Niveibacterium microcysteis: one gene and its partner. The protein of the gene in region 2 interacts with the protein of the main gene of each other region in a pairwise test. Links are inferred from orthologs where the notes say so. Each region holds a gene or a part of one and is shown on either strand. Other genes may lie near its edges.

What was found.
Region 1: the proteins of zapD (region 2) and ftsZ interact in binary tests that used the Escherichia coli proteins (3 or more experiments, as listed by UniProt). The link is inferred for Niveibacterium microcysteis from one-to-one orthologs.

The regions. Positions count from the first base shown.
Region 1 is NZ_CP071060.1:3,683,833-3,688,107, reverse strand. Bases 1,367-4,275 are described here. They hold ftsZ (cell division protein FtsZ), read left to right. Parts: upstream 1,367-2,205; coding sequence 2,206-3,345; downstream 3,346-4,275. Other genes in these bases: lpxC (UDP-3-O-acyl-N-acetylglucosamine deacetylase), read left to right, coding at 3,496-4,275; ftsA (cell division protein FtsA), read left to right, coding at 1,367-2,045. In the rest of the region: JY500_RS16705 (D-alanine--D-alanine ligase), read left to right, coding at 1-2; JY500_RS16700 (cell division protein FtsQ/DivIB), read left to right, coding at 94-819; more of ftsA, read left to right, coding at 816-1,366. UniProt on the Escherichia coli protein: Essential cell division protein that forms a contractile ring structure (Z ring) at the future cell division site. The regulation of the ring assembly controls the timing and the location of cell division.
Region 2 is NZ_CP071060.1:745,117-750,577, reverse strand. What follows is about bases 1,968-4,695. They hold zapD (cell division protein ZapD), read right to left. Parts: upstream 3,846-4,695; coding sequence 3,090-3,845; downstream 1,968-3,089. Other genes in these bases: JY500_RS03500 (SPOR domain-containing protein), read right to left, coding at 4,560-4,695; coaE (dephospho-CoA kinase), read right to left, coding at 3,925-4,554; gndA (NADP-dependent phosphogluconate dehydrogenase), read right to left, coding at 1,968-2,943. Also shown: JY500_RS03530 (Nudix family hydrolase), read left to right, coding at 1-503; JY500_RS03525 (SDR family oxidoreductase), read left to right, coding at 500-1,315; DNA gyrase inhibitor YacG, read right to left, coding at 1,328-1,531; more of gndA, read right to left, coding at 1,528-1,967; more of JY500_RS03500, read right to left, coding at 4,696-5,303; JY500_RS03495 (NAD(P)-binding protein), read right to left, coding at 5,344-5,461. UniProt on the Escherichia coli protein: Cell division factor that enhances FtsZ-ring assembly. Directly interacts with FtsZ and promotes bundling of FtsZ protofilaments, with a reduction in FtsZ GTPase activity.

The DNA.
Region 1 (4,275 bases), 2.9 Mb from region 2 along the record:
GAGCACCAACCCGCCTTTGGCCGCAACGCCTCGACGGCGCGCCCCGCGCGCGCCACTGTTGAGCCGCGCGGACTCTGGCATCGACCGGAGTGGATGAACGGCATCGCGGACGCGCTGCTGCTCTTCGCCTCGGTCGCGCTCGGCTATGCCGCGATGCGCGCCGCGCTCGCCATGCCTCTCTTCGGTTTCCGTGAAGTCGTGGTGGTTTCACCGCTGTCGCAGGTGACCTCTGCGCAGCTTGAGTTCGCGGCTCGTTCCGGCCTGAAAGGCAATTTCTTCAGTGTCAGTCTCGACGACGCGCGTGCCGCGTTCGAAAAGCTGCCATGGGTGCGTCGCGCAGAAGTGCGGCGCGTGTGGCCGGCAACACTTGAGGTGAAGCTCGAGGAACATGTTGCCGCGGCCTACTGGCGCGCCGGTGACAACGGCGATACGCGCCTGGTGAATCAGCAAGGCGAGGTCTTCATCGCAGCGACGAATGCGCACCTGCCGGTCTTCTCCGGACCCGAGGGGAGCGCGTCGCAGGTGCTTGAGCGCTATCGCGACTTCGCGTCTCAGCTTGCATCGATCAGCGCCGTGCCGGCCGCCCTGAACTACTCGCAGCGGCAGGCCTGGCAGATCCGCCTCGAAGACGGGCTCGTGATCGAGCTTGGACGTGATCAGCCTAACACCCCGCTTGGCGAACGCCTGGCGCGGTTCGTATCAGTTTGGCCGCAGGCGCGCACTCGCCTGCAGGCGCCCGCGACGGTGGCGGACTTGCGCTACCCGACCGGATTTGCGGTGCAGGTCGCCGTGGCCCCCAGCAACAAGGCAAAACAATGAGCAAGGAATACAAGGATCTGATTGTCGGCCTCGACATCGGCACCTCGAAGATCACCGCGCTGGTCGCCGAGATGAAGCCGGACGGCCGCTTCGAAGTGGTCGGCGCCGCGTCGCAGCCATCCAGCGGCCTGCGCAAGGGCGTCGTGGTCAACATCGAAGCCACCGTCGAGGCGATCTCAAAGGTCGTGCAGGAGGTCGAGATGATGGCCAACTGCAAGATCCGCGATGTCTACACCGGCATTGCAGGCAGCCACATCCGCAGCTTCAACTCGAACGGCATGACACCGATCAAGGATCGCGAGGTCACGCCGCTCGACGTTGAGCGTGTGATTGAAACGGCCAAGGCGATGCCGCTCCCGGCGGACCAGCAGATCCTGCACATCCTGACGCAGGAATTCATCATCGACGGGCAGGACGGCGTGCGCGAACCGATCGGCATGAGCGGCGTGCGCCTCGAAGTGAAGGTGCACATCGTCACCGGCGCGGTGTCCGCGGCGCAAAACCTCGTCAAGTGCGTGCGCCGCTGCGGCCTCGAGGTCAACGACCTTGTGTTGCAGCCGCTCGCATCGAGCTTCGCGACCCTGACCGAGGACGAGAAAGAGCTCGGCGTGTGTCTCGTCGACATCGGCGGCGGTACGACTGACATCGCCGTCTTCACGCAAGGCGCGATCCGCCACACGGCGGTGATCCCAGTTGCAGGCGATCAGGTTACCAATGACATTGCCATGGCGCTGCGTACGCCGACGGCCGAGGCCGAGGAGATCAAGATCCGCTACGGCGTTGCGATGCCGGCCTTGGTTGATCCGGAAGCGATGATTGATGTGCCGAGCGTTGGCGAGCGCGCTGCGCGCAAGCTCTCGCGTCAGGCCTTGGCCGATGTGATCGAGCCGCGCGTCTCCGAGTTGTTCGAGCTGGTGCAGGCCGAACTGCGTCGCAGTGGCTACGAGGAACTGCTGTCCTCCGGCCTCGTGCTGACGGGCGGCTCGGCGGTGCTGGCCGGCGTTGTGGAACTGGGCGAGGAGATCTTCCATACCCCGGTGCGCATCGGCATTCCGCATTACCAGGGCAGTCTCGCCGACATGGTTTGCCACCCGCAGTATGCGACCGCAATGGGCCTGCTTTTCGAGGCGGCAGCGCAACGGCGCAGGGGGCTGCACGCGCACGAAACACGTAGTGTGAAGCAGTCATTTCAACGAGTTATGGCGTGGTTTGCGCGCAATTTCTAAGCACGCGAGCCAAAGTATTTCACGGCGCAGCAATTGCATGTGGCATGGCGCCGATATTTAGTTGTAAACTTTCATTGGCGTACTATATTTAGGTGGTTGTTAAATTCCCCGACAGCGGGGTAAACCACCTGCGCCAGGGCTGAATCAGGAGGCTAGGCAGATGTTCGAGATCAGGGAAAAAGAAGCCGTCGGAACCGTCATCAAAGTGATCGGGATTGGCGGTGCGGGTGGTAACGCCATCGACCACATGATCCGCGAAGGGGTCAAAGGGGTTGAGTTCGTGTGTGCCAATACCGACGCCCAGGCTCTCAAGCGCAGCAGCGCTGCCACCAAGATTCAGCTCGGCGATTCCGGCCTCGGCGCGGGCGCGAAGCCCGAAGCTGGCCGTACAGCGGCGCTGGATGCGCGCGACCGGATCGCTGACGCGCTGACCGGCGCGCACATGGCCTTCATTACCGCCGGCATGGGCGGTGGCACCGGTACTGGGGCCGCGCCCGTTGTCGCAGAAGTCGCTCGCGAGATGGGCGTGCTGACGGTCGCCGTGGTGACCAAGCCGTTCGACTTCGAGAACCGCAATCGTGTCGCGGACAGCGGCATCGAAGAACTCGCCAAGCACGTCGACTCCCTGATCGTGGTGCTGAATGACAAGCTGATGGAAGTGCATGGCGACGACGCCAGCGTTGAAGAGTGCTTCCGTTCCGCCGACAACGTGCTGCGCAACGCGGTCGGCGGCATCGCTGAAATCATCAACATTCCGGGCCTGGTCAACGTCGACTTCCAGGACGTCCGCACCGTGATGGCCGAAATGGGCCGCGCGATGATGGGTTCGGCTGAAGCTGCCGGCATCGATCGCGCCCGCATCGCGGCTGAACAGGCTGCTTGCTGCCCGCTGCTTGAAGGTGTTGAACTCTCGGGCGCGCGTGGCGTGCTGATCAACATCTCGGCGAGCCGTTCGCTGAAGATGAGCGAAGTCCGTGAAGCGGTGAATACCGTGCGCGCCTTTGCGCATGCCGACGCATTCGTGATCTACGGCACCGTGTTCGACGAAGCGATGGAAGATCGCATTCGCGTGACCGTTGTCGCAACGGGTCTTGGCGTTGCGAAGGCTGCCGCGCAGAAGCCGCCGATGCACGTGATTCGCACCGGCACCGACAACGTCGGGATCGAAGTGAACTATGCCGATCTGGAACAGCCGGCGGTCATCCGTCGCCAGCACCGCCGTTCGACCGTTGAGGCGATGAGCGCCAATGGCTTCGGTACGCTGGACATTCCGGCCTTTCTGCGCAAGCAAGCGGATTGATCGGCAGATGATGAATCGGACGCCCCGCCTCGGCGGGGCGTTTTCGTTTCTGGATATCGGTGGCCTATGCTGACGATAGCGGGTGTCAATCGTCGCCTGCGGCCCGCGTGATAAAATCGTTTCCGATCAATCTCTTGCCGGAGCCCGTCTATGCTCGGACAACGCACGCTGAAGACCATCGTCACCGCCACCGGTGTCGGGCTGCACAGCGGCATCAAGGTAACGCTCAGCCTGCGCCCGGCAGCACCGGATACCGGCATCGTCTTTCGCCGGGTCGATCTCGATCCGCCGGTCGATTTGCCTGCTTCGCCCTACTCGGTCGTCGATACGCGCCTGTGTTCCGGCTTGCAGCAGGGCGAGGCCAAGATCGGTACTGTCGAACACTTGATGTCCGCGTTGGCTGGCTTGGGTGTCGATAATGCCTATGTCGATGTAGATGGCCCGGAAATTCCGATCCTGGATGGGTCGGCTGCGCCGTTTGTATTCCTGATCCAGTCCGCCGGCATCGAAGAGCAGGGTGCTCCGAAGCGGTTCCTTCGCGTACTGAAACCGGTTGAGGTGAGGGAGGGGGATAAATGGGTTCGCCTCGATCCGCATGAAGGCTTTCGCCTTGCGTTCTCGATCCAGTTCAATCACCCCGCAATCGATCGAACCGGCACCGAGGTCTCGGTCGATTTTGCGGAGCATTCATACGTGCGGGAGATTTCGCGTGCCCGCACCTTCGGCTTCATGCACGAGGTGGAGTACATGCGCGACGCGGGCCTCGCTCGTGGCGGCAGCCTCGACAACGCGATCGTGATGGACGAGTACCGCGTCCTGAATGCCGATGGATTGCGTTACGGCGACGAGTTCGTCAAGCACAAGGTGCTGGACGCCATCGGCGATCTCTACCTCGCGGGCCATCCCTTGTTGGCGGCCTACTCGGCACAC
Region 2 (5,461 bases):
CGCTGGATGCCGCGCTCGCTGCCGGCTTGCGACTGGTGCAGATCCGCGACGTGACCCTCGCGCCGGAAGCGCGCGAACAGCTTGCGCGTGAGAGCGTGGCGCGCTGCCATGCACACGGCGCCCTAGCAGTGGTGAACGGCGACGCCGCCCTGGCTGCGGCAGTTGGCGCCGACGGGCTGCATCTGCGTGCGGCGCAACTCCCCGAGCTTTCCGAGCGGCCGGCTTTCGACTGGGTCGGCGCCTCGTGCCACACGCGCGCCGACCTCGAAGCAGCCGCCCGCCTCGAACTCGACTACGCCCTGCTCGGCCCGGTGCTGCCTACGGCGACACACCCGGGCGCAAGCGGCATTGGTTGGGGCGCCTTCCACATGCTGACGCGCGATCTGCCGATGCCTGTGTTTGCAATCGGCGGTCTGATCGCGACCGATATGGATGCCGCGCGTGGCTACGGTGCTCACGGCATCGCGGCGATCCGCAGCGTCTGGCACCGCAGCGCCCCATGAAGCCGCGCTACACCGACAAGGTGGTGGTGATCACCGGAGCGTCCGACGGCATCGGCGCGGAACTCGCACGCCAGCTCGCGTCGCAGCGGCCCAAACTCGTGCTCGCAGCACGCAACGCCGACAAGCTCGCCACGGTCGGCAAACAGTGCAGCGCGCTCGGCGCGCTGGTGCTATGCGTGCCGACCGACGTGGGGATCGAAGCCGATTGCGCGGCGCTGGCACGCAAGGCCGTCGAGCGCTTCGGCGGCATCGACGTGCTGGTGGCCAACGCGGGCGTATCCGGCCACGCGATGTTCCGCGAGGTCAGCGACTTCGGCTGGTACGAGGACATGATGCGCGTGAACCACTTCGGCACGCTGTGGTGCGTGCGCCATGCGCTGCCGCATATCCTCGCGCGGCATGGGCAGGTCGTTGGCGTGTCGAGCCTCGCCGGGCTCTTCGGCGTGCCGGGGCGCACAGCCTACTGCGCGAGCAAGTTCGCGATGACCGGTTTCCTTGAGGCCCTGCGGATCGAAGTGGCGGCGCAGGGCGTCGGTGTCACGATCGCCTACCCGGGCGTGGTGGCGACCGAGATCCGCTACCGTGGCTACGGCGCCGACGGCAAACCCGCCGGCAAGAGCGGGTTGGACGAGGGCCGCGCGATGCCGGTGGAGACCTGCGCCAACCTGATCCTGCGCGCGATGACACGGCGCAGCCGCGAATGCGTGATGACCGGCCAGGGCAAATTCGGCCGCTGGCTCAGGCTGCTGCTGCCGGATCTGGTCGACGCGCTCGCCCGACGCAAGCTCGCAAAGAGCGTCGCAGCCCGCTAAGGCTGCGACGCTTTAGTTGCGCGGGTCAGCGCCCGGCGGCAGATCGTCCGCCAGCGGTTCCTGCCCGGGTACGCGATAAGCCTCGTCCGCCCACGCGCCAAGGTCGATCAGTTTGCAGCGTTCCGAGCAGAACGGGCGCCAACGGCTCTCGGGCGCCCACACGACGGGCTGGCTGCAGGTGGGGCACTTGACGGTGCGCGGGGTCGGGTTGCTCATGCGTGTTGCCAATCAGAATGGAAGATGCCGGCGCGGTCCGTGCGCTCGTAAGTGTGGGCACCAAAGAAGTCGCGCTGCGCCTGAATCAGGTTGGCCGGCAGGCGCGCCGAACGGTAGCTGTCGAAATACGCCACCGCCGATGCGAAGGTCGGCACCGGCACGCCGGCCCGCACCGCATGGCACACCACCTCGCGCAAGGCGGCCTGGTAGTCCGCTGCGATGCCGGCGAAGTACGGGTCCAGCAGCAGGTTCGCCACCGCCGGATTCGCCTGGTAGGCATCGGTGATGCGCTGCAGGAAACGCGCACGGATGATGCAGCCGGCGCGGAAGATCTTCGCAATCTCGCCGTATTGCAGATCCCAGCCGTGCTCATCCGACGCAGCACGCAACTGCGCGAAGCCCTGCGCGTAGGAGATGATCTTCGACAGGTACAACGCGCGGCGAACCGCCTCGACGAAGGCCGCGCGATCGCCCTCGAACGGTGCCGCGGCAGGGCCAGCCAGCACCGCACTCGCAGCCACCCGCTGATCCTTCAAGGCGGAAATGCAGCGCGCGAACACTGACTCGGTGATCAAGGGCAGGGCCACACCCAGATCCAGTGCGGACTGCGAGGTCCACTTGCCGGTGCCTTTCTGGCCTGCCTTGTCGAGGATCGCATCGACCAGATAGCCGCCGGTCTCGGCATCCCGCTTGCGGAAGACCTGGGCGGTAATCTCGATCAGGAAACTGTCCAGCTCGCCCGTATTCCAGTCGGCAAACGTGTCAGCCAGTTCGTCGTTCGACAAGCCGGCGACGCCCTTCAGCAGCGCGTAGGCCTCCGCGATCAGCTGCATGTCGCCGTACTCGATACCGTTGTGCACCATCTTCACGTAGTGGCCGGCGCCGTCTGGGCCGATGTAGGTCACGCAGGGCTCACCGTCGGGCGCACGTGCGGCGATCTCGCGCAGGATCGGCGCCGCCAGCTCATACGCATCGCGCTGCCCGCCGGGCATGATCGACGGCCCCTTCAGCGCGCCCTCCTCGCCACCGGAGACGCCCATGCCGATGAAGTTGATGCCGGTCGTCGCCAGCTCACGGTTGCGCCGGATCGTGTCGGTAAACAGCGTGTTGCCGCCGTCCATCAGGATGTCGCCGGGCGCCAACAGCGGGCGCAGCGCGGCAATCGTGGCATCGGTCGCGTCGCCCGCTTTCACCATGATCAGGATGCGGCGCGGGGTTTCCAGCGCAGCGACGAATGCCTCCAGCGACTGCGTCGGCACCAGCTTGCGCCCCGGGTTCTCACGCACCACCTCTTCGGTCTTGTCGAAAGAGCGGTTGTAGAGCGCCACGGTGTAACCACGGCTTTCGATATTGAGCGCAAGGTTGCGGCCCATCACGGCCATGCCGATGACGCCGATCTGTGGCTTCGTCATGATCATTACTCCAGTCAGGGGACGGAACGGGCGAGGCCCGACCAGGCTCGGTTGCGCTGCGGGTCCGCAGCGATGCCGGCTCTTTTCGAACGCGCGAGTTTAAGGGATTCGAGCGATGCGGCGGGCCGGAGGTTCCGGCTGCGCGATCAGAGATTGCAGAAGGTCAGTTCGAATTCGACATCAGATTCGGCTTGCCGCGTGCGGGCCACGCTGGCGGCGCCGACGAAGCGCACATTCAGCGCGTACTTGTTGGCGCTGATTTCCGGTACGAAAGACTCGTCCTGCGCGAGACGGATCCGCAGCATTTGCGCGCTGCGCCCGCCCATCATCATCTGGAACTGGCCGCGGTGCGCGACCAGGTTGTCCGGCCGGCCACTGGCGCGTAGCAGGCGCAGCACGATCGCAAGGCCTTCGCGGATCGGCGTCATCGGCCCGATCCAACCCCGCAAATCCGCCTGGCGGGCTTCGGTACTGCGGTGCAGCCAATAGTGGTACGAGGGAAGGTCGAACTCGCACACGCCGCCGGGAATCGCCGCGCGGCTGCGAATGTTCATCAACCATTCGTTCTCGCGCAGGTACTGGCCGATCTTGCCGGCCATGGCCAACAGCGCGGCACTGGCCTGCTCGATCTCGTAGAGCGCGCCGGAGAGCGCTTCTTCGGAGATGTCTGGGTTGTGCCGGAAGGACACCAGAATCTGGCGCTGGCGTTCCAACTCCTGCACCAGATCGACCTTCAGGTCGGCGCGGCTGGCGACATCGAGAATCTCGAAGACGCTCACCAGCGCGGTGTGATGTTCGTACGCCCCATCCGACAGCGTGAAGTGCAATGCCTTGTCGAACAGGTCCTCAAGCCGCAGCAGTGTGCGAATGCGCTCGTTCAGCGGATATTCGTAGGTGATCACTGCGCGATTCCGGCGTCCGTTTGTCGTTGTGTAAAACGCGAAACTTGAGAAAGTGCTTTAAATCATAGCAGGGAATTTGTCACGAAAGCCGCGCCGGCATTGAGGTTTCAGCACGATAACGGCGATCGAGCTCATCGACTTGACGCTGCAGCGCAGCAATGTCACCGCTGTTGTCGATCAGATCGTCTGCAATTGCGCGCCGTTGGGCTCGCGAAGCCTGCGCAGCCATGATCGCTTCGACTTGTTCGCGGGCGAGCCCGCTTCGCCGCATGACGCGTTCCAGTTGCAGCGCCTCAGGTACGTCAACCACCGCAATCCGGTCGCAACGCGAGCGATAGCCCCCAGATTCCACCAGCAGCGGCACGACCAGCACGACGTACGGCGCAGCCTGCGCCGCAGCCACAGCCGCGTCGCTGCGTGCGCGAATCATCGGATGCAGGATGCCCTCCAGGCGCTGTCGCGCAGACGGTTCACCGAACGCCAGCGCACGCATCGCGGCGCGATCAAGGGCACCATCCGCCCCGATGATTTGTGGGCCAAACGCCTGCTGCAATGCGGGAATCGCATCACCGCCAGCTGCCGTGAGCTGGTGGGCGATCTGGTCGGTATCGACAATCGCCGCCCCCAATGCCGCGAAGCGCTCCGCTGCGGCACTCTTCCCGCTACCGATGCCGCCGGTCAGACCGACCACAAGGGGGCGTGTCGTCACGTCAATCAGCGTCCGAGCGGGCAGTTCGCACGCGGTGCACTGGGCACACGCGACGAGGTGTCGCTCGAAAAACTGGCGAGCTGGTCAGCCGGACCGGTCACTTCCAGTTTGATGCTGCTGGTATCGCGAGCCTCGATACGGGCACTGCGTACCCCTTTGGTCTTGAGGGCCTCAAGGGCGCGGTTCGCCGACTCCTCACTCTTGTAGAGGCCGAGCGAGATCGCGTTCTGATTGGCGCCCGGATCCTTGACGATGAAGTAGTCGTTTACGCCGAGCGTGCGCAACTCCTCGGCCTTCTTCTCCGCGCCGGCCCGATCCGTTTGCGGTGGCAGGTGTACCCACCACGAACTCGTGCCGTTCACGGTCTGTTCCTTGGCAGTGAACTTGAGCCCTTTCGCACGCAACGCAATTGCGTCGGCCTGGGCCTTGGTCAACCCACCCCAGCTGACACACGCTAGCGCCAAGGGTTTGGTCGCAGGCGCCTCGACCGGTGCGGATTCAGCCGCGGGTGCCGTCTCGCTGCTCGCCACCACCGGGGCCGACTCCGACGCCACCGGCGCTGGGTCCGCCGCAGCCTGCTCAGGCGCTGGCGCGTCGTCGCCATGGCCAATGATCTTGAGCTTCTCCGGGTGCAACTGACTCGACAGGCGATCCGGCTCTCCGCCCGGGGCAGCCGAGAAGCCCGTCATGTTCATCAGCGCAAGCAAGGCATTCGCGCCAAGCAGCAGATAGAGGAAGAACGTTTTCATGGTGCGCGATTATCGCAGGAAGGGCGCCGGGTCGGCCTCATCAAACATCGAAGATCACTTGGGGGTCCGGCTTGCGGCCGCTCAAGGCGGCAGCAATGCGCTCCGCCGCCGACACGCCGCGCGCATGGGCCTCCTCACAAACCGAGAAACCGCTGACA